DNA from 3 places in the Saccharopolyspora gregorii genome. Region 2 is predicted to be linked to each of the others. Evidence: riboswitches for the same ligand, from Rfam matches in the RefSeq annotation. Region 2 holds a riboswitch; each other region holds the start of a gene.
The links. A riboswitch is a leader RNA that binds a small molecule or an ion and turns the genes downstream of it on or off. The one in region 2 is predicted to bind glycine.

Region 1: linked by a shared signal. The riboswitch ahead of gcvP (aminomethyl-transferring glycine dehydrogenase) and the one ahead of gcvT (glycine cleavage system aminomethyltransferase GcvT) in region 2 are both predicted to bind glycine.
Region 3: linked by a shared signal. The riboswitch ahead of gcvH (glycine cleavage system protein GcvH) and the one ahead of gcvT (glycine cleavage system aminomethyltransferase GcvT) in region 2 are both predicted to bind glycine.

The regions. Positions count from the first base shown of each region.
Region 1 covers NZ_CP059556.1:3,012,610-3,022,698, forward strand. The annotation lists gene H1226_RS12940 (CDP-alcohol phosphatidyltransferase family protein) at 1-50, shown strand, start outside; gene gcvH (glycine cleavage system protein GcvH) at 206-589, shown strand; gene garA (glycogen accumulation regulator GarA) at 705-1,163, shown strand; gene H1226_RS12955 (bifunctional nuclease family protein) at 1,687-2,163, shown strand; gene H1226_RS12960 (MerR family transcriptional regulator) at 2,469-3,089, shown strand; glycine riboswitch at 3,476-3,578, shown strand; gene gcvP (aminomethyl-transferring glycine dehydrogenase) at 3,743-6,640, shown strand; gene H1226_RS12970 (HesB/YadR/YfhF-family protein) at 6,725-7,009, shown strand; gene H1226_RS12975 (3-methyladenine DNA glycosylase) at 7,115-7,990, opposite strand; gene H1226_RS12980 (acyl-CoA thioesterase) at 8,008-8,433, opposite strand; gene H1226_RS12985 (MaoC family dehydratase) at 8,439-8,852, opposite strand; gene H1226_RS12990 (hypothetical protein) at 8,849-9,298, opposite strand; gene H1226_RS12995 (AMP-binding enzyme) at 9,295-9,576, opposite strand; gene H1226_RS13000 (class I adenylate-forming enzyme family protein) at 9,512-10,089, opposite strand, start outside.
Region 2 covers NZ_CP059556.1:1,699,789-1,709,877, forward strand. The annotation lists gene glyA (serine hydroxymethyltransferase) at 97-1,377, opposite strand; gene gcvT (glycine cleavage system aminomethyltransferase GcvT) at 1,469-2,581, opposite strand; glycine riboswitch at 2,700-2,798, opposite strand; glycine riboswitch at 2,799-2,927, opposite strand; gene H1226_RS07510 (TetR/AcrR family transcriptional regulator) at 3,030-3,662, opposite strand; gene H1226_RS07515 (long-chain-fatty-acid--CoA ligase) at 3,885-5,474, shown strand; gene H1226_RS07520 (acyl-CoA dehydrogenase family protein) at 5,548-6,726, shown strand; gene H1226_RS07525 (hypothetical protein) at 6,829-6,981, shown strand; gene H1226_RS07530 (Tm-1-like ATP-binding domain-containing protein) at 7,163-8,374, shown strand; gene H1226_RS07535 (phosphoenolpyruvate hydrolase family protein) at 8,371-9,201, shown strand; gene H1226_RS07540 (SRPBCC family protein) at 9,228-9,665, shown strand; gene H1226_RS07545 (NAD-dependent epimerase/dehydratase family protein) at 9,862-10,089, shown strand, end outside.
Region 3 covers NZ_CP059556.1:1,097,583-1,107,671, forward strand. The annotation lists gene H1226_RS04715 (ABC transporter permease) at 1-200, opposite strand, end outside; gene H1226_RS04720 (ABC transporter ATP-binding protein) at 200-1,222, opposite strand; gene H1226_RS04725 (hypothetical protein) at 1,338-1,832, opposite strand; gene ald (alanine dehydrogenase) at 2,191-3,306, opposite strand; glycine riboswitch at 3,510-3,604, shown strand; glycine riboswitch at 3,606-3,697, shown strand; gene gcvH (glycine cleavage system protein GcvH) at 3,747-4,121, shown strand; gene H1226_RS04740 (L-serine ammonia-lyase) at 4,146-5,498, shown strand; gene H1226_RS04745 (MarR family winged helix-turn-helix transcriptional regulator) at 5,834-6,352, shown strand; gene H1226_RS04750 (organic hydroperoxide resistance protein) at 6,354-6,773, shown strand; gene H1226_RS04755 (DUF202 domain-containing protein) at 6,817-7,113, opposite strand; gene H1226_RS04760 (YidH family protein) at 7,146-7,544, opposite strand; gene H1226_RS04765 (subtilase-type protease inhibitor) at 7,652-8,047, opposite strand; gene H1226_RS04770 (AMP-dependent synthetase/ligase) at 8,482-10,089, opposite strand, start outside.

The DNA.
Region 1 (10,089 bases), 1.3 Mb from region 2:
TGGTGCAGGTGATCGCCGCGGTGCGCGCGGCCCGCACGCTGAAGACCTGATCGTTCCAGTTCCGGGCGGTGCCGACCCGATCACGCTCGGCCGCCTTGCGGCCGGGAGCGGCCCCGACCTAGGCTCGCCTGGCCCGTGGCGATCATCGCGCGGGTGCGGCGGCACCTCGCCCCGCCCACGGCACGACGAGGAAGGCGGGACCCCAGTGGCCCCGGACGGGATCAAGTACACCCAGGAGCACGAGTGGGTGCGGCGCACCGGCGACGACACCGCGCGCATCGGGATCACCGACTACGCCCAGCAGCAGCTCGGTGACGTGGTGTTCGTGCAGCTGCCCGAGGTGGGCGAGACCGTCGAGGCCGGTGGCGGCATCGGCGAGGTGGAGTCGACCAAGAGCGTCTCCGACATCTACGCCCCGCTGGCGGGGGAGATCGTCGCCCGCAACGACAAGCTCGACCAGGAGCCGGAGCTGGTCAACTCCGACCCGTTCGGCGACGGCTGGATGATCGAGATCAAGCTCTCGGACCCGGCCGCGATCGACGGACTGCTCAGCGAGAGCGACTACCAAGGCATCATCGACCAGGGATGATCGTTGATCTCGGGTTCGCGAACGGCGTGAGGTGGGAGTCCCGCGTCTGCGGCCTGCGACGGCACGGTACGTTTGAACGCACTTGCACGACCCATCCGCGCAGAGGAGAGCTCAGGTGAGCCAGAACGACGGGCCCGGCGGCGTTCCGCCGGAGCAGTCACCGGAGACCACCTCGGTCTTCAGGCCGTTCCTCTCGGAGCCGGAGAGCACCGAGAGTGCGACCCCGGAGCCAGCGGCCTCCGGGGTCGATGCGCTGCCCGCCGGGGCTGCCCTGCTGGTGGTCAAGCGCGGCCCGAACGCCGGGTCGCGGTTCCTGCTCGACAGGGAGACCACCAGCGCCGGACGCCACCCGGACAGCGACATCTTCCTCGACGACGTGACGGTGTCCCGTCGGCACGCCGAGTTCCGGCGAGAGGGCAACGACTTCGTCGTCGTCGACGTCGGCAGCCTCAACGGCACCTACGTCAACCGGGAACCGGTGGACACCTCGGTGCTGGCCAACGGCGACGAGGTGCAGATCGGGAAGTTCCGGTTGGTGTTCCTGACCGGTCCCATCGACGATCAGGGCCGCTGAGCCGGACGTTCCGCGGACAGAACGCATCGGGGCGACGCCATCCGGCGCCGCCCCGATCGTTCTCGGCGGTGATCGTTGCGAGCGATCTTCGAGCCGGTGGTTCCCGCACTCCGGAACGGGTTCTGCGGGATGCCCTGCGGTGTATCGTGGCGGAGGACATCGTTCGCGTCGCGAGCGGTCGGCGCCCCCGGGTGCCGGGCGCCCGGATCCGGGGCGGTCCGCGGCGGAAGCGTCGCGGGAGCCGCGTCCGGTGAGCACCCGCGGGTGCCGCGGAACCGGTGCGCAACGGCGTCAACGACCGCCCCGGTCCGGGGCGGACAACGGAAAGGCCCGGTACCGGCGACACCGTCGGTGCGAGGCCGGGAACGAGCCGGAAAAGCCGTCCACCGAGCGGAAAATCCGGGCGGGGACGACGGCCGGAGGTCGGCGTGTCCGCCGTATCGCGGGTAGCGTCAGAGGCGTCGGTGCGCGATCCTCGACCAAGGATGTCACGCTTCGGCGCGCTGGAGGAGGCGATGTGTCGATGAGCAGCGAAATGCGCGTCGTCGGCGTGCGAGTGGAACTACCAGCCAACCAGCCGATCCTGCTGCTGCGCGAGACCGAGGGCGAGCGGTACCTGCCGATCTGGATCGGATCGGTGGAGGCCACCGCGATCGCGCTGGAGCAGCAGGGCGTGCGACCCGCCAGACCCCTCACCCACGACCTGCTCAAGGACGTCATCGGCGCCCTCGGGCGGGACCTGGAGCAGGTGCGGATCACCGACCTGCAGGAGGGCACGTTCTTCGCCGAGCTCATCTTCGACGGGGACGTGCGGGTCTCGGCGCGGCCGAGCGACTCGGTGGCGCTGGCGTTGCGGATCGGGGTGCCGATCCACGCCGACGAATCGGTGCTGGACGAAGCCGGGTTGATCATCCCGGACGAGCAGGAGGACGAGGTCGAGAAGTTCCGGGAGTTCCTGGACTCGGTCTCGCCGGAGGACTTCCGCGGCGCGGACACCTGATCGCGGCGGGCGGGCGCACGACCCGCCCCGCCGCCCGCGTCGTCGTGAGGGGCTCCTGGTGCAGCTCGCACCGGGAGCCCCTTTCGCATGCCGGGGCCCGCGCGGGTGCGGCTTCGGGTGCGGTGCGTGCGCGAAGGCGGGGCGTGCGTCACACCCGGGGTGGGCGGGCGTCCCCGCGCGTCGCGTTGACCCGCCCACCGGGCGGGCTTACCTTCGGAGTGCGCGAATCGCCCCGATGTGATTTTCCAGGTCGGGGAAGGTCAAACCCCCGGTTCCATGATCGTCCTCGCGCTCGGGTGATGATCATGCGACGAGCCGGGTTCGGTGGTTCGCCGGCTTCGGCCGGGCGGAGGGAGGCAGGCGTGGTGGAGCGAGCACCTGGCGAGGATGCCGCCGCGGAGGGGTCGAAGCCGTTCCCGGAGACCGCGCTGCCGGACGAGCTCGTCGGCTACCGCGGCCCCGCGGCGTGCCAGATCGCCGGGATCACCTACCGGCAGCTGGACTACTGGGCGCGCACCAAGCTGGTCGGGCCGTCGATCCGCGGCGCCGCCGGTTCCGGGTCGCAGCGGCTGTACTCGTTCAAGGACATCCTGGTGCTCAAGGTCGTCAAGCGGCTGCTGGACACCGGGGTCTCGTTGCACAACATCCGGGTCGCGGTCGAGCACCTGCGCCACCGCGGGGTGGAGGACCTGGCCCGCATCACGCTGTTCAGCGACGGCACGACGGTCTACGAGTGCACCTCCGCCGAAGAGGTCGTGGACCTGCTGCAGGGCGGCCAGGGCGTGTTCGGCATCGCGGTCAGCGGCGCGATGCGCGAGATCACCGGCACCATCCACGAGTTCCCCGCCGAGCGCGCCGACGGTGCCGAGCCGGACGAGCCGGTCGCCGACGAGCTGTCGCGGCGCCGGGACCGCCGCATCGGCTGATCGCCGAGGCGCGCTAGGCCCGCCGTGGCCGCCGTGCCGTCCGGCGCGGGTCCGGCGGTCTTGCCGCCACCAGGTGCGCGGGCCACCTATCGACCCGATCGGCCGCTCTCGCCGTGCGCGGGCCACCGTTCGGCCTGTTCTGGTCCCGCCCGTCGGGCGCAGGCGCCGATCGGCCCGTTCGGCCCTTCGTGCGCAGGCGCCGATCGGTCTGTCCGGTCCCGCTCGCCGTGCGCGGGCTGTCGGCGGATCCGGCCAGGCCGTCCTGGCGCCCGTGGCCGTCGCGTCACCGCCCGTCGATGTCACGCCCCGTGCCGCTGGGATGATCGGGCGGGATGAAGATCGCACCGTTCGGCCGTCACCGGATCGGGTAAGCTGCTGTGCATCGCCGACCCCGCGCGGGAGAGTTCGCCGTTGACCTGGTCAGCGGCGGCGCCGAAGGAGCAAACCCTCCCCGACAACCTCTCAGGCCTGCTGGACCGCACGGGCGAGATACCTCTGGAAAGCGGGACCACCGACGTGGTTCCCCGCCGACGGTGCAAGTCCGGTCCGCGGACCGGGTGAAGCTCTCAGGCGTTCGCGTCGCGGACAGTGACAGAGGGGGAGAGCAGCACACGTGCTGCCGCCCTGTCCGTCGCGATGAATGAGGTGTGGCGATGACGACCGAAGACCGCATCCCGCTGGCCGCCCTGGAACACGGCACTCCGTTCGCCGACCGCCATGTCGGGCCGCTGCCCGCTGAGCTGGCCCGGATGCTCGACGTGATCGGCGTCGGCTCGCTGGAGGAGCTGGGGCAGTCGGCGGTGCCCGACGGCATCCGCGAGCGGGACCTGCAGCTGGCGCTGCCGGAACCGGCCACCGAAGCCGAGGCGCTCCAGCAGCTGCGCGACCTGGCCAGGCTGAACAGCCCGCACACCGAGATGATCGGCCTGGGCTACTACCCGACGATCACGCCGCCGGTGATCCGGCGCAACGTGCTGGAGAGCCCCGCCTGGTACACGGCGTACACGCCGTACCAGCCGGAGATCTCGCAGGGCAGGCTCGAAGCGCTGCTGAACTTCCAGACCATGGTGGCCGACTTGACCGGCGTGCCGGTCGCGAACTCGTCGATGCTCGACGAGGCCACCGCGGCGGCCGAGGGCATGACGCTGGTGCGCCGTGCGGGCCGGGCCAAGTCGCCGCGGTTCGTGGTGGACGCCGACGTGCTGCCGCAGACCCTCGCGGTGCTGCGCACGCGGGCGGAACCGCTGGGCATCGAGGTCGTGGTGGCGGACCTGTCCGCGGGCGCGTCGGCGCTGCCGGACGGCGAGTTCTTCGGGGCGCTGCTGGCCTACCCGGGTGCCTCCGGGGTGGTCCGCGACCACCAGGCGGTCATCGACGAGGTGCACGAGCGCGGCGGCATGGTGGTGGTCAGCGCCGACCTGCTCGCGCTGACGGTGCTGCGCGCCCCCGGTGAGCTGGGCGCGGACGTGGTGGTGGGCACGACGCAGCGCTTCGGCGTCCCGATGGGCTTCGGCGGCCCGCACGCCGGCTACATGGCGGTGCGCAAGGGCATCGAGCGGCAGTTGCCCGGCCGGCTGGTCGGGGTGAGCGTCGACGCGGACGGGAACCAGGCCTACCGGCTGGCGCTGCAGACCCGCGAGCAGCACATCCGCCGGGAGAAGGCCACCAGCAACATCTGCACCGCCCAGGTGCTGCTCGCCGTGGTGGCGGGCATGTACGGCGTGTACCACGGTCCCGCCGGGCTGCGGGCCATCGCGAAGCGGGCGCACCGGATGGCGGCGGTGCTGGCCGAGCGGCTGCGCCGCGGCGGGGTGCGCATCGTGCACGCCGAGTTCTTCGACACCCTCGTCGCCGAGGTCCCCGGCCGGGCCGCCGAGGTGGTCCGCGCCGCGCGGGACGGCGGCATCAACCTGCGCCACATCGACGACGACCACGTCGGCGTCAGCTGCGACGAGACCACCACCCGGGAAGCGCTGGTGCGGGTCGCGGAGGCGTTCGGCATCGCCGGGGGCTCGCTGGCCGGCATCGACGAGCTGGACGCCGAGACCGACGACGCGCTGCCGACCGCGCTGCTGCGCACCTCCGAGTACATGACGCACCCGGTTTTCCACGCGCACCGCTCGGAGACCTCGCTGCTGCGCTACCTGCGCCGCCTGTCCGACTCGGACGTGGCGCTGGACCGCAGCATGATCCCGCTGGGCTCCTGCACGATGAAGCTCAACGCGACCGCGGAGATGGAGCCGATCACCTGGCCGGAGTTCGCCGAGCTCCACCCGTTCGCGCCCGCCCAGGACGCCACCGGCCTGCTGGAGATCGTGCACGACCTGGAGCGCTGGCTGGCCGAGATCACCGGGTACCACTCGGTGAGCCTGCAGCCGAACGCGGGCAGCCAGGGCGAGTTCGCCGGGCTGCTGGCCATCCGCGCCTACCACCACAGCCGTGGTGCGGCGGCGCGGGACGTGTGCCTGATCCCGGCGAGCGCGCACGGCACCAACGCGGCCAGCGCCGTGATGGCCGGGCTGCGCGTGGTCGTGGTGCGCTGCGACGACCAGGGCAACATCGAGCTCGACCACCTGCGCGAAGTCGTCGACCAGCACCGCGACGACCTCGCCGCCATCATGATCACCTACCCGTCCACGCACGGCGTGTACGAGGACACCGTGGAACAGGTGTGCGGGCTGGTGCACGAGGCGGGCGGCCAGGTCTACGTGGACGGCGCGAACCTGAACGCGCTCATCGGCCTGGCGCGGATGGGCGAGTTCGGCTCCGACGTCTCGCACCTGAACCTGCACAAGACGTTCTGCATCCCGCACGGCGGCGGCGGTCCCGGCGTCGGCCCGATCGGGGTGCGCGAGCACCTGGCGCCGTTCCTGCCGAACCACCCGCTGCAGCCCGCCGCGGGACCGGAGACCGGGGTGGGGCCGATCAGCGCCGCGCCGTGGGGCAGCGCCTCGATCCTGCCGATCTCCTGGGCCTACGTGCGGATGATGGGCTCCGACGGGCTGCGGCGGGCGACGCTGACGGCCGTCGCCGCGGCGAACTACGTGGCGCGGCGGCTCGACGAGCACTTCCCGGTGCTCTACACCGGCTCCGGCGGGTTCGTCGCCCACGAGTGCATCCTGGACCTGCGGCCGCTCACCAAGGCCTCCGGCGTCACCGTGGACGACGTGGCCAAGCGGCTCGCCGACTACGGGCTGCACGCGCCGACGATGTCGTTCCCGGTGGCGGGCACGCTGATGGTGGAGCCGACCGAGAGCGAGAACCTCGCCGAGCTGGACCGGTTCTGCGACGCGATGATCGCCATCAAGGGCGAGATCGACAAGGTCGCCGGCGGCCACTGGCCCGCCGACGACAACCCGCTCGTGCACGCTCCGCACACGGCGGCCTCGCTGGCCGGGCCGTGGGAGCACGCCTACAGCCGGGCGGAGGCGGCCTACCCGATGGGCACCGGGGCGCCGAAGGTGTGGCCCGCGGTGCGCCGGATCGACGGGGCGCGCGGGGACCGGAACCTGGTGTGCTCGTGCCCTCCGCTTTCGGCCTACGAGGGCTGACCGCGGCGCGGGGGTGAGCGGGAGCCGCCGCTGATGCACTACGGTGGGCGGCTCCATCCGATCGCCTCCGAGAGGAGTGCAGCAATGCTCACGATCAGCGAGAGCGCAGCCGAGGTCATCAAGGTCGTGCTGGCCGGCGGTGACTCGCCCGAAGGATCGGGGCTGCGCATCGCCCCGGTCGCGGACGAGGCCGGGCAGGCCGAGTTGCAGGCGTCGATCGCCAGCGAGCCGCAGGGAGACGACCAGGTGTTGGAGGAATCCGGTGCCCGGGTCTTCCTCGAACCGCAGGCGGCGTCGCTGCTGGGCGACAAGGTGCTCGACGCCGAGCGCGACGACAACGGCGAGCTGAACCTGGCCGTCCGGGACTGAGCCGCAGCGACCCGCCGCGCGCGGGTCACCGAGCCGACGACAGCGCCGGCCGGGACCGGGGGAGCGACCTTCCCCGGCCCGGTCGGCGCTGTCGCGTTCCGGGACTCAGGCGACCGGTTGCGGGACGGCCAGCAGCCGTTCGCAGTGCTCCACCAGCCGGTCCCGCAGCGGTGCGGCCCGCTCGGCGAACTCGCGCTGCGCGCGCACGTAGGCGGCGCGCCCTTCGGGTGTCTCCACCGCGACCGGCGGGTAGCCGAGGGCGGCGAGGTCGTAGGGGCTGGCGCGCATGTCCAGCTCGCGGATGTCCGCCGCCAGTTCGAAGCAGTCGGCGACGAGTTCGGCGGGCACCAGCGGATTCAGCTTGTAGGCCCACTTGAACAGGTCCATGTTGCCGTGCAGGCATCCCGGCTGCTCCAGGGCGACCTGGTCCTCGCGGGCCGGTTGCAGCGCGTTCAGCGGCCGCGCGGGCGGGGTGAAGAACCGGAACGCGTCGTGGTGGGTGCACTTGATGGGCATCGACTCGACGACCGCGTCGGTGCCCGCGTGCCCGAGCCGCAGCGGCCAGGACTCGTGCCGCACGTCGCCGGGGGAGGTGCGGTAGACCATCGCCCACTCGTGCAGCCCGAAGCAGCCCAGCTGCGGGCTGCGGGAGCGCACCGCGGTGAGCAGCCCGTGCACGAAGCGCACCGAGTCGCGGCGTTTCGCGGTGAGCACCGCCGGGTCCAGCGCCACGCCCTCGGGGACGCGCCGGTAGCCGCGGCGCTCCAGGAACTCGGCGCCGCCTTCGAGCGCGACGCCGAAACCGGGCTGCCAGCGCTCCAGCAGCGACGGGCGGTGCGAGTAGTAGGTGAACAGGAAGTCCATCACCGGGTGCTTCTCCCCGGCGCGCTGCCTGCGCCGGTGCGGTCCCGTCCAGCGCTCCACCCGCTCCCGGTGCGCGTTCGCGCGGTCCCGCCATTCCTGTTCGCCCAGCACTCGCATAGTGCCGCCAGGATAGGTCAGCCCTCGTCGGGGCCGGTCCGGCCGGGGCGCAGCTGCGCGATCAGCTCCCGCAGCCGCGGCGGGACCGGTGCCTTGGCGCCTTCCGGGTCGCGGCAGGCGAAGGTCATCCGGCCGTGGACGACGAGCTCGCCGTCCCGGGTGAACTCGAAGCCGAGGGTGTAGGAGGTGGTGCCTACCCGGTCCTGCACCACCTCGCAGGCCAGTTCGTCGAACACCCGCACCGGCGCCAGGTAGGTGGCCGCCGAGCGCACCCCGACCGTCCCGGTGCCCAGCTGCGCGGCCAGCTCCGCCGAGCGCAGCCCGCGGGCGTGCAGCCAGCTGCTGTAGGCCCGCTCCATCCACGGGTAGTAGATCGCGAAGTACGCGATGCCGAGCGCGTCGCAGTCCCCGTAGGACAGCCGGAAGCGCTGCACCTGGTCCACCGCCATCACCCTCCGATGTGGACGGACGCGGTGCCGGAGAGCACCGGATCGCCGCCGAGCACGTCGAGTCCGACCGCGCAGGACGCCACCAGGACACCGTCCTGTTCGGACACGCCGGTCACCGTGCCGTGCGCGCGCAACCGGTCCCCGGCGAACACCGCGCCGAGGTGGCGCAACCGCAGCTCCCGGATCCGGTGCGCCCCGCCCGCCCAGCGCGCCAGCATCGACACCACGTACGCCTGGTTCAGCGGCCCCTGGTTCACCACCCGGTCGCCGAGCCCGAGGGCGCGCACCGCGGCCGGGTCGAAGTGGATCGGGTTCGCGTCCCGCATCAGGGCGGCCATCGTCTTCATCTTCTCCGCGCTGACCGGGCCGACCTGGTGGTCGGGCAGCACGTCCCCTGGCCGCACGCCGCTCATCGGGGCCGCCGCGGGAACAGGATCGAGCTGGTGCAGGACGCGGCCGCCGACCCGTCCGGTTCGTGCAGGTCCAGCCGGTACTCGACCAGGTCGAACACGCCGGTGCGAGCGCCGCGCTTGCGCCGCGCCGACTCGATCCGGCCCCGCACCGCGTAGGTGGCGCCGACCCGCAGCGGGCGGTGCAGCACGGTGTGCACCTCCCCGGCCATCGGGCCGTCCGACTCGCGGGCGCCGAACCAGCCCCAGAACCGCTCCCAGCTCACCCCCATCGCCGAGGTCGCGGCGAGGAACGCGAACACCGGGCTGCCGGCCCCGTCCTCCGGATCGGCGAGCGCGCAGTCGTTGACCAGCCGCACCCACCACGGCTCCACGGTGAACTCCCCGCCGGGCAACTCGGTGCCGACGAGCTCGGCCAGCGCCGCCTCGTCGGGTACGGCTGAGGTCATGTCCGCTCCTGATCCGCCCAGTAGGGGGCGCGCAGCTCGCGCTTGATCACTTTTCCGGTCGGGGCCTTGGGCAGGCTCGCGACGAAGTCCACCGACTTCGGCTTCTGGTAGGACGGCAGCCGCTGCCGGGCGGTGGCGATGATCTCGGCTCCGGTGGCGGTGGTGCCGGGTTTGAGCACCACGACGGCCTTCACGTTCTCGCCCCACTCCGGATCAGGCAGCGTCCCCGTCGAGGAGGCCGTCGCGGCCCACCCCGCGGTGCTGGAGTGCGCGGTCATCGGCGTCCTGGATCAGCGAGCAGGGGAACGACTCCAGCGCGGCCCGCACCACCGAGGTGGGCATCGGCCCGCCGCCGTACTGGATGTTGCGCAGGCTGCGCAGGTCGTAGCGGTCGAACCCCGGCACCGCGAGCATCCAGTTCAGCATCGTGGTGATGCCGAGGAACGCCGAGACCCGCTCCTGCTCGATGACCCGCAGCGCCTGCTCGGCCGCGAAGTCCACCAGCACCAGCGGACAGCCGTGCCGCAGGTAGTTCATCGCCAGCACGATCGGGATGTGGAACATCTGCCCGGTCATCAGGTACACGTCACCGGGCACGATGCGCTCGGCGACGGTCTGGTGCACGCCGCCCGCCTCGGCGCTGCGGTGGGTGTGCAGCGCGCCCTTGCTGCGGCCGGTGGTGCCGCCGGTGTGGAGGATGAAGAACGGGTCGTGGTCGCCGACGTGCTCGCTACCGGGCGGTTCGGCGGCGGAGGCGGCGGCCAGCAGCTCCTCGTAGCCGCCGTCACCGC
Region 2 (10,089 bases):
GTGGTACCGGGAACGGCGAACGCCGCATTTCCGGAGGAAATGCGGCGTTCGCGTCGGGCCGATCAATGCGGAGGACATCTCCGCGAAACGGTTCGCTTACAGATCGGCGTAGAGCGGGAACTTCTCGGCGAGTGCGCGGACGCGGCCGGCGAGCGCGGTCGTCGTCTCCTCGTCGATGGTGGGTTGGAGTGCTGTGGCGATGATGTCGGCGACTTCGGTGAATTCGGTGGTGGTGAAGCCGCGGGTGGCCAGGGCGGGGGTGCCGATGCGCAGGCCGCTGGTGGTCATGGGGGGTCGGGGGTCGTTCGGGACGGCGTTGCGGTTGACGGTGATGCCGATGGTGTGGAGGCGGTCTTCGGCCTGCTTGCCGTCGAGTTCGGAGTGGCGCAGGTCGACCAGCACGAGGTGGACGTCGGTGCCGCCGGAGACCAGCGACACCCCCGCGGCGCGGGCGTCGTCTTGCAGGAGGCGCTCGGCGATGATGCGGGCGCCGTCGAGGGTGCGCTGCTGGCGGTCGGCGAACTCCGGGGTGGCGGCGAGTTTGAACAGCACGGCCTTGCCCGCGATGACGTGTTCCAGCGGGCCGCCCTGCTGGCCGGGGAAGACCGCGGAGTTGAACTTCTTCGCGAACTCCTCGCTCGCGGAGAGGATCACCCCGCCCCGGGGCCCGCCGAGGGTCTTGTGGGTGGTCGTGGTGACCACATCGGCATAGGGCAGCGGGCTCGGGTGCAACCCGGCGGCGACCAGACCCGCGAAGTGGGCCATGTCGACCATCAGATAGGCGCCGACCTCGTCGGCGATCTCGCGGAACCGCGCGAAGTCCAGCTGCCGCGGATACGCCGACCAGCCCGCCACGATCAGCTTCGGCCGGTTCTCCCGCGCCAGGCGGGCCACCTCGTCCATGTCGACCCGGTGGTCGTCCTCGCGCACGTGGTAGGGGACGACGTTGTAGAGCTTGCCGGAGAAGTTGATGCGCATCCCGTGCGTCAAATGCCCGCCGTGGGCCAGGTCCAAGCCCATGATCGTGTCACCCGGCGACAACAACGCGTGCATCGCCGCGGCGTTGGCCTGCGCACCCGAATGCGGCTGCACGTTCGCGAACGACGCCCCGAACAACGCCTTCACCCGATCGATCGCCAACTGCTCGACCACGTCCACGTGCTCGCACCCACCGTAATACCGGCGGCCCGGGTACCCCTCGGCGTACTTGTTCGTCAACACCGAACCCTGCGCCTGCAACACCGCCTGCGGCGCGAAGTTCTCCGACGCGATCATCTCCAACGTGTTCTGCTGACGACCCAGCTCCGCCCCCACAGCAGCGGCCACCTCCGGATCCACCACCGCAAGCCGGTCGTTGAACAGGTCCGGTGTCGACATGAGCAATTGCCTCCTGGTGTTCGATCTGGGCTGCGCCGGACGGGTCCGGCGCGGTCCGGTCAAGGTTTCGAGAGCCCGTTGCGGGCGTTCGTCAGGCCTTGCGGCGGTAGAACGGCAGTTCCACGACTTCGGCGTCGATGGACTTGCCGCGGATGTCGACCTGCACCGCGGTACCGGGCGCGCTGTGCGCGCGGTCCACGTAGGCCATCGCGATCGGGTGGCCGAGCGTCGGGGACGGGGCGCCGCTGGTGATCTCGCCGATCTCGGCGCCGTCGGCGAGCACCGGGTAGCCGTGCCGGGGCGCGCGGCGCGCGTCCGTGCGCAGGCCCACCAGGGTGCGCTCGGTCGGCGCCTCCGCGACGGCCGCCAGCGCGGCCCTGCCGACGAAGTCGCCGGGCTTGTCCAGCTTCACGACGCGCCCCAGGTTCGCGTGGAACGGGGTGAGCGAGGCGGACAGCTCGTTGCCGTACAGCGGCATGCCCGCCTCCAGCCGCAGCGTGTCGCGGCAGGACAGCCCCGCCGGGACCAGTCCGCGCTCGGCCCCGGAGTCGGTCAGCGCGCGCCACACCGCGGGCGCGTCCTCGGGCGCGGTGAACAGCTCGAAGCCGTCCTCGCCGGTGTAGCCGGTGCGCGCCAGCAGCACCTGCTTCCCGGCGACCTCGCTGGGATACCCGGCGTAGTACTTCACGGTGGACAGGTCGGTGCCGGTCAGCGGCGCCAAGATCGACACCGACTCCGGTCCCTGCACGGCGATCAGCGCGTACTCGTCGGAGACGTCGCGGTGCGCGGCGTCGAACTCGGCGATGCGCTCGGCGAGCTCGGCGGAGACCACGGCCGCGTTGGCCGCGTTGGCGACCACCAGGAACCGCTGCTCGTCCAGCCGGTAGACGATGAGGTCGTCGAGCACGCCGCCCTCGGTGGTGCACAGCATGGTGTAGCGGGCGCGACCCACCGTGATCGCGGACGCGTTCGCGACGAGCGCGTGGTCCAGCGCGGCGGCCGCCTCCGGGCCGCTGATCTCGATCTCGCCCATGTGCGAGAGGTCGAACAGCCCGGCCGCGGTCCGCACCGCCTGGTGCTCGGCGGTGTCCCCCGAGTAGCGGACCGGCATCCGCCAGCCCGCGAAGTCGGTGAAGTGCGCGCCGAGGGACTCGTGGACCTCGTGCAGCGGTGTCCGTCGCGGAGCTGGGGGCGACGACGTCATGGTGCGGAACTCCTCCTGGTGGGCACCGATCACGTCCGAGGGGGACCGGTTGCGGCCACTTCCAGCAGAAACCATATCCGGGGTCCTCCGACGGCGATGGGCGCGGGCGTGCGCTGCCGGTCTCCCCGGAGTCATTGGCCTGAGAGTTTCACCGCGCACGAGGGCGGCTTGCACCGTGGGCGAGGGACACGGGTCCCTGCTTTTCTCCGTGATCGCCTGCTGTCGCGCGGTAGCGGGGCCTGAGAGTTTGGTGGGGAGGATTGCTCCTTCGGCGCTGCACCCAGGAATCGCATCCTGCACGGACCAGGGGCTCCTGGCGGGGCGCAGACTCTCCCGCACGACGTCGTCGGCGTTGTAGTCCGGTGTTGTGTTGTGCTCCGGAACGCTACGGAGATCACACAGCGCAGTCAACCGAACGTGAGCGTGATCCCGTCGCCGCGCGCGGAGTTCAGCGCTGCGGGAACAGCCGGGCGTGCTGGGCGCGGAGGCCGTCGACCAGCGCCCGCAGCGCCAGTTCGAAGCTGTCGTCGTCGATCTCGGCGGCGTGCTCGCGCAGCAGGTGGGCGCCGTGCAGGTGCGGGAACCGCTCGTCGTAGACCTCGGCGTCGTCGACGAACCCGCCCGCGAACGAGCCCATCGCCGCACCGAGCACCAGGAACTTGGTGGAGGCGCCGATCATCGTGGCGTACCGCTGCGGCCAGCCCGCGCTGGTCAGCCCGCCGTGCACGGCGTCGGCGCGGCGCAGCGAGGTCTCCCGGCGGGCCGGTCCGGACGCCATGAACGGCACCAGGTTGGGGTGGGCGGCGAGCGCGGCCCGGTAGGAGCGGGCCCAGCGGGTGAGGCCGGTGGGCCAGTCGATGTCGAACCCGCTGGTGTCGACGGTGCCCATCACGCCGTCGGCGACGTCGTGCAGCAGCGCTTCCTTGGTGGCCACGTGGTTGTAGAGCGAGGCGGCGCGGACGCCGAGGGAGTCGGCGAGCCTGCGCATGGACAGCGCTTCGAGGCCCTGGTCGTCGATGATCGCCAGCGCGTGTTCGCGGATGCGTTCGCGGGTGAGTTGGGGGCTCTTGGGTCTGCCCATGCCGCGCTCCTGCCTGCTGCCCGCTGCCGGTCGGCGCCCCCTCGGTGGGCGCCGTGCCCGTCCGCGTCCGCTGCGGATCGTGTCGATCAGTGTCCGGTGCGCGGCTCTTGCCGCGGTGCGCGGGGTGGTCCTAGAGTCCAAAACTAACGACGTTAGTCGTCAGGTGTCCAACGGCGGACGACCGTGCCGCCCGCACCGGCGGCATCCTCACGGAGGTGGACGATGGTCAACGACGACGAGTCCCCGGAGCGGGTCGAGCCGCACACCACGCTGTCGCTCGCCTCGGTCCTCGCCGAGCCGGCGCGGCTGCGCCCGGCGCACCCCGCGGTCGTCGAGGGCGAGCAGCGGGTGACCTACGGCGAGCTGTGGGAGCAGGTCCGGGCGCACGCGGCCGCGCTGCGCGCTCGCGGGATCGAGCCGGGCGACCGGGTCGCGATCGTGGCGCCCAACGTGATCGATTTCGTGCGCGCCTACTACGCGGTGCTCACCGCGGGCGCGGTCGTGGTGCCGGTTCCGCTGCTGCTGGTCCCGGACGAGGCGGCGTATCTGCTGCGCAACTCCGGCGCGAAGCTCGTCGTCGGGCACACGAGCCAGCTGGCGCTCGCCGCCGAATCGGCGCGCCGCGCCGGCATCCCGCTGGTCTCGATCGGCCCGTCGGTGCCCGGCCCGGAGACCCCGGACTCGCTGAGCGAGGCGGCGGCCGCGGCCGAACCGGAACGCTCCTTCGCCACCCGCGCGCCCGACGACCCCGCGGTGATCTTCTACACCAGCGGCACCACCGGCAGGCCGAAGGGCGCGGTGCTCACCCACCTGAACCTGGTGCTCAACGCGACGGTGAACGCCTTCGACGCCAACGACACCCGCCGCGAGGACCTGGTCCTCGGCTGCCTGCCGCTGTTCCACGTCTTCGGGCAGACCGTCTCGCTGAACACCACGTTCCGGGCGGGCGCGACGCTGGTGCTGCAACCCAAGTTCGACCCGGCCGAGGCGCTGCGGCTCATCCGGGACCACCGCATCACCCAGCTCAACGGCGTGCCCACCATGTACATCAGGATGCTGGAGGCCGCCGGGGACGACGACGACCTGTCCTCGCTGCGGATGTGCGTGTCCGGTGGCGCGGCGCTGCCGGTGGCGGTGCTGGAGCGGTTCCAGCGGCGCTTCGGCGCCCCGATCCACGAGGGCTACGGGCTGTCCGAGACCTCGCCGACGGCCACCGTGAACCAGCCCGCGTTCGGGCCGCGCGCAGGCACCGTCGGGCACGCGCTGTGGGGCATCGACGTCGAGATCGCCGAACCGTCCGTGGAGGACCGGATCGAACTGCTGCCCGCCGGGGAGACCGGCGAGGTCGTGGTCCGCGGCCACAACGTGTTCGCCGGGTACCTGGACGACCCGGAGGCCACCTCGGCGGCGCTCGTCGACGGCTGGTTCCGCACCGGCGACATGGGCGTCAAGGACGCCGAGGGCTACCTGGCCATCGTGGACCGCAAGAAGGACCTGATCATCCGCAACGGCTACAACATCTACCCGCGCGAGGTGGAGGAGCTGCTGATCCGGCACCCCGCCGTCGCGCAGTGCGCGGTGATCGGCCTGCCCGACCCGGGGCGTGGCGAGGAGGTGTGCGCGGTCGTGGTGCCCGAACGCGGTGAGGACCCGGACGAGGCGCTGGGCAAGGCCATCATCGCCTGGGCCGCGGAGCAGACCGCGCACCACAAGTACCCGCGCCGCGTCGTGTTCGTCGACGAGCTGCCGCTGGGTCCCAGCCACAAGGTGCTCAAGCGGGAACTGCGCAGCCGCATCGCCGAATCCTCCTGACCCCCGACCTCGCCACACCGACCTCGCCACACCGACCTCGCCACACCGGCCTCGCCGAAAGGACCCGCCACCGATGGTCGACTTCTCCCTGTCCGAGACCGAACGCGACATCCGCGACTGGGTGCGCACGTTCGTGCAGCGCGAGCTGGTGCCGCTGGAGCCGGAGGTGCTGCGCCGCGAGCGCGACCACGAACGCGGCCTCACCCGCGAGGAGCTGGCCGAACTGCGCAAGAAGGCGCGCGACGCCGGGTTCTGGGGCGTGCAGACCCCCGAGGAGTACGGCGGGATGAACCTCTCCGCCGTGCTCACCGCGCTGATCGAGATCGAGCTGGGCCGCACCTTCGTGCCGTTCAGCTTCGGCGGCTACGCGGACAACATCCTCTACCACGCCAACGAGGAGCAGAAGCAGCGCTACCTGGTGCCCACCATCGAGGGCGAGCGCAAGTCCTGCTTCGCCATCACCGAGCCGGGCGCGGGTTCGGACGCCAAGAACCTCCGCACCACGGCCCGCAAGGACGGCGCGGAGTGGGTGATCGACGGGGAGAAGACGTTCATCACCGGCGGCATCGACGCCGACTTCACCATGGTCTTCGCCGTCACCGACAAGGAGAAGGGCGCCGACGGCGGCGTCACCTGCTTCCTCGCGGACCGGGACGCCGGCTGGAAGTCGGAACCCATCGAGATCATGGGCGAGTGGGACCGCCAGCCCGCCGCGCTGGTCTTCGACGGCGTCCGGGTGCCGGAGGAGAACGTGCTCGGCGAGGTCGGCGGCGGGTTCAAGCTGGCCATGCAGTGGATCGGCCGCGGCCGTTACCTGCTGCCCGCCCGCGCCCTCGGCGGCTGCGAGCGGATGATGGAGATGTCGATGGACTACGCCCGCACCCGGCAGACGTTCGGGGCGCCCATCGCCGACCGGCAGGCCATCCAGTGGATGATCGCGGACTCGGCGGTGGAGATCGAGGCGCTGCGCTGGCTGGTGCTGCAGGCCGCGTGGCAGGTCGACCAGGGCGCCGACTCCCGGCACGCGCAGTCCATCGCGAAGCTCTACGGCGGCACCAGGGCGAACGAGATCGTGGACCGGATGCTGCAGATCCACGGCGGCATGGGTTACACCCGCGAGCTGCCCATCGAGCGCTGGTACCGGGACATCCGGCTGCTGCGCATCTTCGAGGGCACCGACGAAATCCAGCGCCGCACCATCGCCCGCAACCTGCTCAAGGGGCACGCCCAGGTCGGCGGGGTGCTCGGCTGATCCGGCGACGCGGCGGATCGGCCCGGTCACACCCTCGATCGGATGTCCGATTCGCCGGTAACCTGGGTGCAGCGTGATCGACCGGCCCGACTGGGAGCTGCTATGTCGTTGTTCAAGAAGGTGACCGACTTCGCCAAGAGCCCGCAGGGCAAGAAGGCGATCGACCAGGCCAAGCGGTACGCGAGCGACCCGAAGAACAAGGCCAAGATCGAGCAGGTGAAGAACCGCTTCCTCGGCGGTGGCAAGAGCAAGTGACGCACCCCCACGACGGCCCCCGGCGCAGCACCGGCCCGGGGGTCGTCGTGCGGGGACCCGGTGCTCGGATCGTGCCGCGCCGGTGGCGGACCAGGCCGGTGAACCGTGATCAACGGGCTGTGCCGGGGCCGGATCGGCAGTAGGGTTCTCGCGGGCTGATTCCGGGAGCAGGGGCGGTGCGATGGGCCGGGCTTACGTGGTGGGCACGTTCGACACGAAGGCCGCCGAGCTGCGCTACGTCGCCGGGCTCGTCGCCGACGCGGGCGTCGAGGTGATCACCGTCGACGTGGGCACGTCCGGCGCGGAGTCCGCCGATGCCCCCGACGTGTCCGCCGCCGAGGTGGCCGCCGCGCACCCGCGCGGGGCCGCGGCGGTGTTCACCGGTGATCGCGGCACGGCCGTGGTGGCGATGGCGCTGGCGTTCGAGCGGTGGCTCGGCGCGCGGCGCGGTGTGGGCGGGGTGCTGGGCCTGGGCGGTTCCGGCGGCACCGCGCTGATCACCCCGGCGCTGCGGGCGCTGCCGGTCGGGGTGCCGAAGCTGGTGGTCTCGACGGTGGCCTCCGGTGACATCTCGTCCTACGTGGACGCGTCGGACATCGCGATGTTCCCGGCGGTCACCGACGTCGCCGGGCTCAACCGGATCTCCCGCCAGGTGCTCGGCAACGCCGCGCACGCGCTGGCCGGGGCCGTGCGCAACACCGTGCCGGCCGTGGAGCAGCTGCCCGCGGTGGCGCTGACGATGTTCGGGGTGACCACGCCCTGCGTCACCGAGGCCGCGAACCGGCTCGCCACCGACCACGACCCGCTGGTGTTCCACGCGACCGGCACCGGCGGCCGCGCCATGGAGAAGCTCGTCGCCGACGGGCTCGTCGAAGCGGTCCTGGACATCACCCCCACCGAGGTGTGCGACCTGATCGCCGGGGGAGTGATGAGCGCGGGCGAGACCCGGCTGGACGCGATCGCGCGCAGCGGCGTGCCCTACGTCGGCTCCTGCGGCGCGCTCGACATGGTCAACTTCGGGGCGCCGGACACCGTGCCGGAGCGGTACCGGAACCGGTTGTTCTACGAGCACAACCCGCAGGTCACGCTGATGCGCACCACGGCGGACGAATGCCGCGAGATCGCCCGGTTCCTGGCCGCGAAGCTCAACGCCTGCACCGGCCCGGTGCGGTTCCTGCTGCCCGAGGGCGGCGTCTCGCTGCTGGACGTCCCGGGGCAGCCCTTCCACGACCCGGCCGCCGACCGGGCCCTGTTCGAGACCCTGGAGGCGGAGGTGCACCAGACCGAGCAGCGGCGCCTGGTGCGCGTCCCGCACGACATCAACGACGACCGCTTCGTCGAAGCGCTGCTCGGCGCCTTCGACGAGGTCCGCGCGCGAGGAGGACGGGCATGACGCGGTTCGACCGGGAGACCCTGGTGCGCCGGTTCCGGGGCATGGCCGATCGGGGCGAACCGATCATCGGCGGCGGCGCGGGCACCGGGCTGTCCGCCAAGTGCGAGGAATCCGGCGGCATCGACCTGATCGTGCTGTACAACTCGGGCCGCTACCGGATGGCGGGGCGTGGTTCGCTCGCCGGGCTGCTGGCCTACGGCAACGCCAACGAGATCGTCGTGGAGATGGCGAGCGAGGTGCTGCCGGTGGTGCACCGCACCCCGGTGCTCGCCGGGGTCAACGGCACCGACCCGTTCCTGCTCACCGGGCCGTTCCTGGCGCGGCTGCGGGAACTCGGCTTCGCCGGGGTGCAGAACTTCCCGACCGTCGGGCTCATCGACGGCACCTTCCGGGAGAACCTGGAGGAGACCGGCATGAGCTACCGGCTGGAGGTCGACCTGGTCGCCGCGGCCCGGGAAGCGGATCTGCTCACCACGCCGTACGTGTTCTCCGCCGAGGACGCCCGCGCCATGACGGCCGCCGGAGCCGACATCGTGGTGTGCCACCTCGGCCTCACCACCGGCGGATCGATCGGCGCGGAGACCGCGAAGGACCTCGACGACTGCGTGGCGCTGATCGACGAGTGGTCCGTGGCCGCCGCCGACGTGCGGGAGGACGTGCTGGTGCTGTGCCACGGCGGTCCCATCGCCACCCCGGCCGACGCGGCCTACGTGCTGGGCCGCACCAAACGCTGCCACGGCTTCTACGGGGCCAGCAGCATGGAACGGCTCCCGGTCGAGCAGGCGCTGACCGAACGCACCAGGGAGTTCAAGAACCTCAAGCGCTGACGGCGCACGACGACGAGGAGGACGTGATGGCGCGGTCCTACGCGAGCAGGGTGGTCCCGGCGGCGGCCGACGAGGTGTGGGCGCTGGTGCGGGACTTCGGCGGGCTGCCCCGCTGGCACCCCGGCATCGGTTCCAGCGAGGTGGAGAGCGGCGCGTCTCCGGCGGAGCTCGGCGCCGTGCGCAGGCTCGTCGTCGGGGACGGCGGAGTGGTGCGGGAACGGCTCGTGGGCCTCGACGACGCCGCCCGCTCCTGCACCTACGAGATCACCGAGGGCCCGTTCCCGGTGCGCTCGTACCGCAGCACCATCCGGGTGCTGCCGATCACGGCGACCGGCGAGTCGTTCGTGGAGTGGTACGCCGACTACGACGCCGAGGCGGCGCACGAGGCGCAGCTGGACGAGATCTTCGGCGGTGGGGTCTTCGGCGCGGGCCTCAAGGCGCTGGCCGACCACTACGCCGGCTGACCGCCCGGCGCCGGACCGCGGCGCTCCCGCTGCGCACGGACGGGCGTCGCGCAAGCTGCCATTCGGTGGACGACCGGTGTGGGCTAGCCGACAGCTCTCGGCGGCGGCCCGTTAGAGTTCAGCCGTGCCAAGCGAGGAGACAACCCCCGAACGAGCGACGGCCCCCGAGATTTCCGGGACGCAGAGTAACGGCAGGGTGGTGGTCACCGGCGGCTCCGGCTTCGTCGGCCGCGCCGTCGTCCGCGCGCTGACCGGACGCGGCACCCCGGTCACGATCGTCGACGTCCAGGAACCCGCGGAACCCGGCGAGCTCATCACCCACGTGGCGGGCGACCTCACCGACCCCGCGGTCCGGGACGCCGCCGTCACCGAGGGCACCACCGCGATCGTGCACCTCGCCGCGATCACCTCGGTGCTGCGCTCC
Region 3 (10,089 bases), 600 kb from region 2:
CTGAAGTTCGTCGACATCGACATGGTGAGCAGGCCCAGCGGCAGCGGCCGCCCGATCTCCTGCTCGATCGAGGACATGTAGCCGAACCCGGTGCCCATCCAGCTGGCGCCGAAGCTCAGCAGCGCCACGGGGATGAGCAGCGCCCACCACAGGTTGGTGGTGAAGAGCTTCCGGAACTCGGACTTGACCAGGCCGTCCATCAGGCGCCACCTCCGAATCCGCCGTGCTGCTGGTACGGGTTGGGGCCGCCGGGCGGTGCCCAGCCGCCGGTGCCGGGTGGCGGACCGCCGGGCGGGTGCTGGTTGCCGACGTACTGGCCGCTGGTGAGCTGGAAGAACAGCCGTTCGAGGTCGACCTGCTCCTCCTGGATCCCGTAGACGGCGACCCCGGCCTGCAGGGCCAGTTCGGCCACCGACCGGGAGTCGGAGCCGGTGACGGCGATCCGCCCGTCGGGCAGCGGTTCGACCGCCAGCCCGGCCGCCTGCAGCGCGTTCACCAGCGCCTGCGGATCACCGGCCTGCACGAGCACCCGGTTGCGCTGCTGCGCCCGCAGCTGGTCCAGGTCGCCGTTGTAGACGCACTCGCCGCGGCTCACGATCACCACGTGGTCGACGGTGTGCTCCATCTCGCGCAGCAGGTGGCTGGAGACGAGCACGGTGCGCCCGGACGCGGCGAACGACTTCAGGAAGCCGCGCAGCCACGCGATGCCCTCCGGGTCGAGCCCGTTGGCGGGTTCGTCCAAGATCAGTACCTGCGGATCGCCGAGCAGCGCCGTGGCCAGCGCCAGCCGTTGCCGCATGCCCAGCGAGAAGCCGCCCGCGGCCCGGTTCGCGGCGCCGGTCAGCCCGACGAGGTCCAAGGCGTGGTCGACCTGCTGGTCGGGCACGTTCATCGCCGCCGAATAGCAGCGCAGGTGGTTGCGCGCCGTGCGGGACGGGTGGAAGCTCTGCGCCTCCAGCACCGCCCCGACCACGGTGGCGGGGTTGCGCAGCTGCGCGAAGGGCACCCCGTTGACGGTGGCGGTTCCCGACGTCGGGTTCACCAGCCCCAGCACCATGCGCAGCGTCGTCGTCTTGCCGGATCCGTTCGGGCCGAGGAACCCGGTCACCACACCGGGGTGAACGGCGAAGCTGAGGTCGCGGACCGCGCTGACCGGCCCGAAGTTCTTGCTCAGGTTCTGCACCAGGATCCGGCCGCTGCCGTCGTGCACACGCTCCTCCATCGTCGCTCGGCCCCGCAGGGTGCTCGCGAGCGCGGGACGCGGACGATCACGCTCGGGCGCGGGGCCGGTCCCATCCTGCCTGACCGGCCCGCGCCGACAGGGAGGAGTTCGGAAATCAACCGGTCCCGTGCTGCGGCCAGGCGATGGGCCGTTCCGGCCCGGGCCGGCGCGCCGCGGCGGGCCGGCCGTCCTCGGGGCGGGGGGAACGGTGGTGGCGGACCGGTGCGCTGCTCGGCCAGCGGCCGGTGGGCTGCCGCCCCTCGGCGTCCGGGCCGGGCTCGTCCGCCGGGCCGTGGCGGCCGGTCGGGGCGGCGGGCGCGGTGCGGTCGCCGATGAGGCCGCGGTGCACCATCAGCCACGACTCGCACGGCCAGCTGCGGCTGCGCACCGCGCCGGAGCAGGCGGGGCAGCGGCCGTCGGCATCCGGGTGGTGAGCCTCCAGCAGGGCCCGGAGCCCGCTGGTGAGGCGGTGCAGCTCGGACCTGGCGACCGGTAACAGCTCCTCGGTGCCGCCTTCGACGGCCACCCGCTCCAGCCGGGCCAGCCGGTCCAGGACGGCCTCCCGCATCTTCGCGTCGTCCACGTGCCACTCCCCGCGTCGTACGGTCATCGCGCGCGCTGATCGGGGCGGAGAACGCGGGCCCCGGTGGCGCCCGCGACGAGCACCGCCGCAGATCGCCGCGGCTTGGCGCACTCCCATCGGCAGCTCACCCGGCCGACTGCACCGAACTCACTCGGTCGAGTGGATTTCCGGTCGTGGCGGGGAACCGGGCGTTCGTCACGCTGCGCACGTCGGAAATCAAGCGTTCGTGTCCTACACTGGGACCTGGCGGCCTGCTCCCGGTGACCCCCAGGCCGGTTGAGCGGGCCGCCCTCTAACCCCTTCCGGGGTGTTCTCACCTCCACGAGTGAAACTCGCCGGTCTCGCCGCGCAGTGGTCTCGGATGGTCTCGCGGTTGCGGATCGGTTCAGACCAGCACCGCGTCCGGGGCCGTGCTCGGCAGCCCGTGCGCCAGCGCCACCGCCTCGCTCACCAGCAGCCCGCCGTGCGCGTTCAAGCCCCGGGCCAGCGCCGCATCCGCCCGGCACGCCGCCCGCCAGCCCTGATCGGCGATCCGCAGCACGTACGGCAACGTCACGTTCGTCAACGCGTACGTCGAGGTGTTCGGCACCGCGCCCGGCATGTTCGCCACGCAGTAGAACACCGAACCGTGCACCCGGAACGTCGGATCCTCGTGCGTCGTCGGCCGCGAATCCTCGAAGCACCCGCCCTGGTCGATCGCCACGTCCACCAGCACGCTGCCCGGCTTCGACCGCGCTACCAGCTCGTTCGACACCAGCTTCGGCGCCTTCGCACCCGGCACCAGCACCGCGCCGATCACCAGGTCCGCCGCCCGCACCGCCGACTCCACCGCGTACGCGTTCGACGTCACCGTGCGGATCGCGCCCCCGTGCGCCGCGTCGATCTCCCGCAGCCGGTCCACGTCGGTGTCCAGCACCTGCACCTGGGCGCCCATGCCCGACGCCACCCGCGCCGCGTTCAACCCGGCCACCCCGCCGCCGATCACGACCACCCGCGCAGGCGGCACCCCGGGCACGCCGCCCGGCAGCACACCGCGACCACCCTGCGGGGTCAGCAGCGCCTGCGCGCCGACCTGCGGGGCGAGCCTGCCCGCGACCTCGCTCATCGGCGCCAGCAGCGGCAACCCGCCGCGCGCCGTCTGCACCGTCTCGTAGGCGAGAGCCGTCACCTCGGCGCGCAGCAACTCGTCCGTCAACTCCGCCGACGCCGCCAAGTGCAGGTAGGTGAACAGCACCTGGCCCGCCCGCAGCCGCGGGAACTCCTCGGCCACCGGCTCCTTCACCTTCAGCACCAGCTCGCCCTCGGCCCACGCGTCCGCCGCGGACGGCACGATCGTCGCGCCCGCCGCCGCGTAGTCCTCGTCGGGGATCGACGAACCGAGCCCGGCGCCGGCCTCCACGAACACCGCATGCCCCCGCGCGGCCAGCTCGTGCACCCCTGCCGGGGTGCACGCCACCCGGTACTCGTGGTTCTTCACCTCACGCGGCACTGCGACCTTCACCCGGTCCGCCTCCCGACACCACGACCGAACACCGACCCCAGCATCATCCGCCCGGCGTCCGCACCCCGCCGCGAGGAAGGGAACCTTCCGGTCACCGGTGACCGGAAGGTTCCCTTCCTCGCTGTGATCCGGGCGGCTGGGCGTTGACACCCGCCCACGTCCGTTTATCGTTGCCGGGCACGACCACAACCGCACAGCGCCGCAGAACCCGAGCGGGAGAGACCCTGCGCAACGCAGGGCGCCGAAGGAGCAAACCCTCCCCGCAAAACTCTCAGGCACCCATGACCGCTCGGGCGAGGCCACTCTGGAAAGCGCGCGCCCCGGCGCCGCACCCACGGTGCAAGCCGCGAACCACCGCGGCGAAGCTCTCAGGTCCCGAAACAGAGGGGGAGGCCCGCGAACCCAGGGCACACCCGTGCCCGCGATGGTGAGGAGCCTCCATGTCCCTGCCCGAACAGCTGCGCTACACCGAAGAGCACGAGTGGATCGAGGACCGCGGCGACCTGGTGCGCATCGGCATCACCCCGTACGCGGCCCAAGCGCTCGGCGACATCGTCTACGTGCAGCTGCCCGAGGTGGGCGAGCGGATCGAATCCGGCGCCTCCTGCGGTGAGCTGGAATCGACCAAGTCCGTCAGCGACCTGTTCGCGCCCGTGACCGGCGAGGTCGTCGCCGTCAACGCGGCCGCCGCCGACGACCCCGCGGTGATCGGCTCGGATCCGTTCGGCGAGGGCTGGCTGCTCGAAGTGCGTGCCGAGCAGACCGGTGCTGTGCTCACGGCCCAGGAGTACGCCCAGTTCACCGGTGGTGAGTAGGCCGGGGCTGAGGGGGACGGAGCTGTGACGATCAGCGTCTTCGACCTCTTCTCGGTGGGCATCGGCCCGTCGAGTTCGCACACCGTCGGCCCGATGCGGGCGGCGCGGATGTTCACCGCGCGGCTGCGGGACGACGGTCTGCTCGGTCAGGTCGACAAGGTGAAGGCCGAGCTGTTCGGTTCGCTCGGCGCGACGGGGCACGGCCACGGCAGCCCCAAGGCGGTGCTGCTCGGCCTGGAAGGGCACGACCCGGAGACGGTCGACCCGGCCGCCGTCGAACAACGGGTGGAGACGATCCGCGCCGACGGCAGGTTGTTGCTGGCGGGGGAGCGCGACATCCGGTTCTCGGTGGACCGCGACCTGGTGATGCACCGGCGCAGGTCGCTGCCGCTGCACCCCAACGGGATGCGGTTCGCGGCGTTCGGCGCAGGTGGGGAACTGCGGTCCGCGGTGTACTACTCCGTCGGTGGCGGATTCGTCGTCGACGACGAGGCCACCGGCACCGACCGGATCAAGCCGGACGAGACGCCGGTGCGCCACCCGTTCCGCACCGGCGACGAACTGCTCGCCCGGGTCGCCGAATCCGGCTCCCGGATCAGCGACGTCATGTTCGACAACGAGCTGTCCTGGCGCTCCGCCGAGGACGTCCGCGCCCGGCTGCTGCACATCTGGTCCGTGATGCAGGAGTGCGTCGACAACGGGTGCCGCAACGACGGGGAACTTCCCGGCGGGCTGCGGGTGAAGCGGCGCGCCGCCGCGCTGCGGGCGAACCTCGGCGAGCAGGACGACGCCATGGAATGGCTCACCCTGTTCGCGCTCGCCGTCAACGAGGAGAACGCGGCAGGCGGACGGGTCGTCACCGCGCCCACCAACGGTGCCGCCGGCATCGTTCCCGCGGTGCTGCACTACTACGTGCGCTTCGTGCCGGGGGCGAACGAGCAGGGCGTCATCCGGTTCCTGCTCGCCGCCGGTGCCATCGGGGTGCTGTTCAAGGAGAACGCGTCGATCTCCGGTGCCGAGGTCGGCTGCCAGGGCGAAGTCGGTTCGGCCTGCTCGATGGCGGCCGCCGGGCTCGCCGAGGCGATGGGCGCGACGCCGTGGCAGGTGGAGAACGCCGCCGAGATCGCGATGGAGCACAACCTCGGCCTCACCTGCGACCCCATCGGCGGGCTGGTGCAGATCCCGTGCATCGAGCGCAACGCCGTCGCCGCGGTCAAGGCCGTCACGGCGACGCGGATGGCGCTGCGCGGCGACGGCAGCCACTTCGTGTCGCTCGACAAGGTGATCAAGACGATGCGGGAGACCGGGCGCGACATGAAGGTCAAGTACAAGGAGACCGCTCGCGGCGGGCTCGCGGTGAACGTCATCGAGTGCTGAGAGCGCTTCGTCTCGCCCGGCGCTCGAAACCGCGCGGGGCGGTGAGAGCAGGGGAACCTTCCTGTCACGTCGCAGGCGTGGACCACCGGCGTGAGTCGATGCGAGCAGGGGAACCTTCCTGTCACCGGTGCGATGAGGGGAACCTTCCTGTCACGCTCGGCCTCGTCCGGAGCCGTGGTGGCCGGTGTGGTGGAGTGCGGCGGTGGTGTTCCGGCGGGCCGCGCGGTGGTGGCTCCGGATGACGGGGAGGTTCCCTTGCAGAATTTAGGATGCGCACAACTCAGTTGCGCGCAACTTGAATTGGGGCTAATGTCGGCCACGTGCAGGAGGCGGGGATGAGCGCGGACTCGGCGCTGTCGCTGGACCAGCAGGTGTGCTTCGCGCTCTACAGCGCGTCGCGCTCCTTCACCAACCTGTACCGGCCGTTCCTCGACGAGCTGGGACTGACCTACCCGCAATACCTGGTGATGCTGGTGCTCTGGGAACACGACTCGCTGGCGGTCAAGGACCTCGGGGCGATGCTCAAGCTGGACTCCGGGACGCTGTCGCCGCTGCTGAAACGGCTCGAAGCGAGCGGACTGGTGGACCGGCGGCGCAGCACCCGCGACGAGCGGTCCGTCGAGATCGGACTGACCGAGCGGGGGCGGGAGCTGCGGCAGCACGCCGAGCAGATCCCGAACCGGGTGCTCGCCGCCAGCGGCATGGAACTCGAGGAGGTGCTGGCGCTGCGCTCCACGCTGCACCGGCTCACCGCCAACGTGGACCAGGCCGCGCACCGGGCCAGGGCCGCCGTCGCCGACGGCGTCCCCATCACCGACGAACTCCTGCGCGGGACCACGACACAAGGAGACTGAGATGGCAGCGTTGTACACCGCCGAAGCGACCGCGACCGGGGAAGGGCGCGGTGGCCGCACCCGCTCCTCCGACGGAGTGCTCGACCTCGACCTGGCGGTCCCGCGCGAGATGGGCGGCCCCGGTGGCGACTCCACGAACCCGGAGCAGCTGTTCGCCGCCGGTTACGCAGCCTGCTTCCACAGCGCGCTGCAACTGGTCGCCCGCAAGGCGAAGGCGAACATCGCCGACTCCTCGGTGACCGCCCAGGTCGGCATCGGCAGCAACGGCGCGGGCGGGTACGCGCTCGAGGTCACGCTGTCGGTCAGCCTCCCCGGCGTCGACCAGGAGCAGGCCCGGCAGCTCACCGAGCAGGCCGACGCGGTGTGCCCGTACTCCAACGCCATCCGCGGGAACGTCCAGATCGACCTCGCGGTCGCCTGACCTCCGCTCGGCGCGCCCGCCTCGGATTCCGGGGCGGGCGCCGTCACATCAGCAGCACGTACACCGCGCCGATCGCGCCGGCCAGCAGCGCGAGCGCGGTGAACGCCGCCTGCAGCACGCCGTCCGGCAGCGGTTTCGCCGCGCGCAGGTTCCGCTCCGCCTGCCGGTGCCTGCGCCACGACGCGACCGCGATCACCGCCGCCAGCGGCAGCGCCACCGCGGCGCACACCGCGGCCGCGACCGCGCTGCGGTGCGCCAGCAACCGCAGCAGCACCATCAGGCCCACCACGAACGTCAACCCGGTCCGCAGCCAGGCCAAGGTCGTGCGCTCGACCTGCAAGCCCGGATCCCACGGGCCCTGCCCCGGCACGCTCAGAACCCGTTGACCAGCAGCAGCACCGTCGCCGCCACGCCGACCACGCCGAGCCCGAACCCGAGGACCGGCGCCAGCTTCGGCGGCGGCAGCGGGGCCTTCGTGCGCAGCGCCCGCTCCATCGTCATCCACCGGCCGAACGCCGCCACGCTGCACACCACGCCCGCGAGCAGCAGCAGTACCGCCAGCGAGGTCCGCAGCGGATCCGGGCCGGGCGACATCGCCGCGTTCAACGCCTCCACGCCGACACCGGCCGCCATCAACGCCAAGGCGGTGCGGATCCACGCCAAGAACGTGCGCTCGTTCGCCAGCGTGAACCGGGGATCCGGTTCCTCGCCCACCCCGTAGATCCGGTGCGGCCAGCGCCTACACGCGGGCTCTTCGTTCTCGGCAGCCATACCGCCACCGTAGTGCGACCGGAGCAGCGCGAATCCGTCGAGGGGGCGATGCCGCGGGGCACCGGCGCGGCGCTCGGCCGGATCCGGTGCCCTGCGGACGGGAGAACTCAGAAGTCGAACACGGCCCCCGCGGCGGACGCCGCCACGCACTGGTTGCCGAACTCCTTCTCGAAGTGCACCGGGCGGCCCTGCCAGGTGCCGTGCGCCGTGCCGACCACCGGCTTCAGCTCCATCGTGCACTGGCCGGTGTGCGCCTGGCCGAGCTGCTCGAAGTCGCCGCCCGCCGTGGTCAGGCTGTCGCAGGCCGCCGCCGCGTTCGGGTGCGAACCGCCCACCGGCTCGCAGCGCAGCGACACCGTGCGCGGCAACTCCGCCCGGTCCTTCGCCGCGATCGTCAAGGTCAGGTCGCTCTGCGCCGCAGCCGCGCCCGCCGTCGCCGGGGTGAGCACGAGGACGGCCGTCGCCGCGAGCAGAAGACCGCGGATGAAGCGGGTGGCAGCCATGTCGGTGCGCCTCCAAGAGGTAGTGGGGAAGACTCCGCACAGATCTATCGGCAGCGGCCCCGCGATTTCCGCACCTGCGACCGAAGATCACCAGATCGTGGGGTTCACGGACGGGGAGGTGGTCACCCTCGGCTCATCTGGATCGAGCGCCGTGGCTGGAGTGGATCACTCCAAAGTGGAGAGGATGAGGCTCGGTGCGGAGGCGTCCGTTCGTTCGAACTTCGGTGACCGGAAGGTTCCCTTGCCCGCACCGGTGACCGGAAGGTTCCCTTGCCCGCACCGGTGACCGGAAGGTTCCCTTCATCGCACTCGTGACCGGAAGGTTCCCCTGCTCGCCCCGGCCCACGCCGGTCGCGTCCGCACCTGCGATGTGACCGGAAGGTTCCCTTCATCGCACCCGTGACAGGAAGGTTCCCCTGCTCGCGGCCGGCCCGTCAGCCGTACAGCTCGTCCAGCACCTCGGCGTACTTGGTGTGGATGACGCGCCGCCGCAACTTCAACGCGGGACTGAGCTCGCCACCCGCCGCACCCCACGGCCGGTCCAGCACGCGGTGCGCGCGCACCTGGCCGGAGCTGCCCAGCGCGGCGTTGGCCGCGTCCACCGCGCGGTCCACTTCGGCCAGCACCTGCGCGTCGCGGGCGAGCTCGGCGAGATCGGTGGTGCCGATGCCGTGCGCGGCCGCCCACGCAGGCGCGGTGTCCTCGTCGAGCACGACCAGCGCGACGACGTGCGGCCTGCCGTCGCCGAAGGCGAGCGCGTGCCCGATCAGCGGGTGCGCGCGCAGCGCGTTCTCCACGACGCTGGGGGCGACGGTCTCCCCGTGCGAGTTGATGATCAACTCGCTCTTGCGGTCGGTGATGGTGAGGTAGCCGTCGTCGACGTGCCCGACGTCCCCGGTGCGCAACCAGCCGTCGGCGCCCGCCGCCGCCCGGACCAGGCCGTCCTCCTGCAGGTGCCCCGCGCAGACCACGGGCCCGCGCACCAGCACTTCACCGTCCTCGTCGATGCGGACCTCGACGCCGGGCAGCGGGGTGCCGACGGTGCCGAAGCGCACCGCGCCCGGCCGGTTGGTGGTGGCCCAGCCGCTGGACTCGGTCGACCCCCACGTCTCGAAGATGTCGAAGCCGAGCCCGGAGAACAGCTCCAGCAGGTCGCGGCGCAGCGGAGCCGCCCCGCTCGCGCCCCACACGGTGCCGTCGAGGCCGAGCCCGCTGAGCACCTCGTGCTTCTCGGCCGCGGTGTGCGCGGTGGGCTGGGCGCGGGCGAGGGCGGCGAGCCGTTCCCACATCCGCGGCACCCCGAAGAACGTGTGCGGACGAACCTGTGGCAGCACCCGCACGGCCTCGGCGATGCCGTTGCAGAAGTGCACGTGCGCGACGTCGTGGATGGCGCTGTAGACGTTGCCCGCGCGCTCCGACATGTGCGCCATCGGCAGGTAGCACAGGGTCCCGGCGTGCGGCGGCGCGCCCGTGACCAGCTGCCGGGCGGAGGCTGCGGCGAGCACGTTGCGGTGGGTCAGCACCACGGCCCGCTGCATCCCGATCGCGTCGGGGGAGTAGAGCACGGTCACCGGATCGTCCGGCACCACGTCCGCGGTGCGCCGCCGAACCAGCTCCGGGTCCTGCCGCAGCAGCCCGCCGCCGTGTTCGCGCAGCGTCGCCCAGGTGCGGAAGCGGGTGTCCTCCGCGGGGATCGCGGCCTCGTCGACGACGATGACGTGGCCGAGCGCGTCCGGTTCGCGCAGCGCCGCCGACCAGCGGCGCACGTGGTGGGCGTTGCCGAGAACGGCGATGTGCGCCCGGCTGTGCCGCGTGACGTCGCGGATCTCGCCGGAGCTCGACGCGGGGTGCACGGCGATCGGCACCGCCCCGAGGTGCGTGGCGGCGACGTCGGCCAGCCACTGCTCCGCGCCGTTCGACATCATCAGCACCACCGTCTGGCCGCGCTGCAACCCGAGGTCGGCGAAGCCCGCGGCGAGGTCCTGCACCGCCTCCGCCGCCTCGCCCCAGCTCCAGGTCCGGCCGTCCGCGGTCAGCGCCGG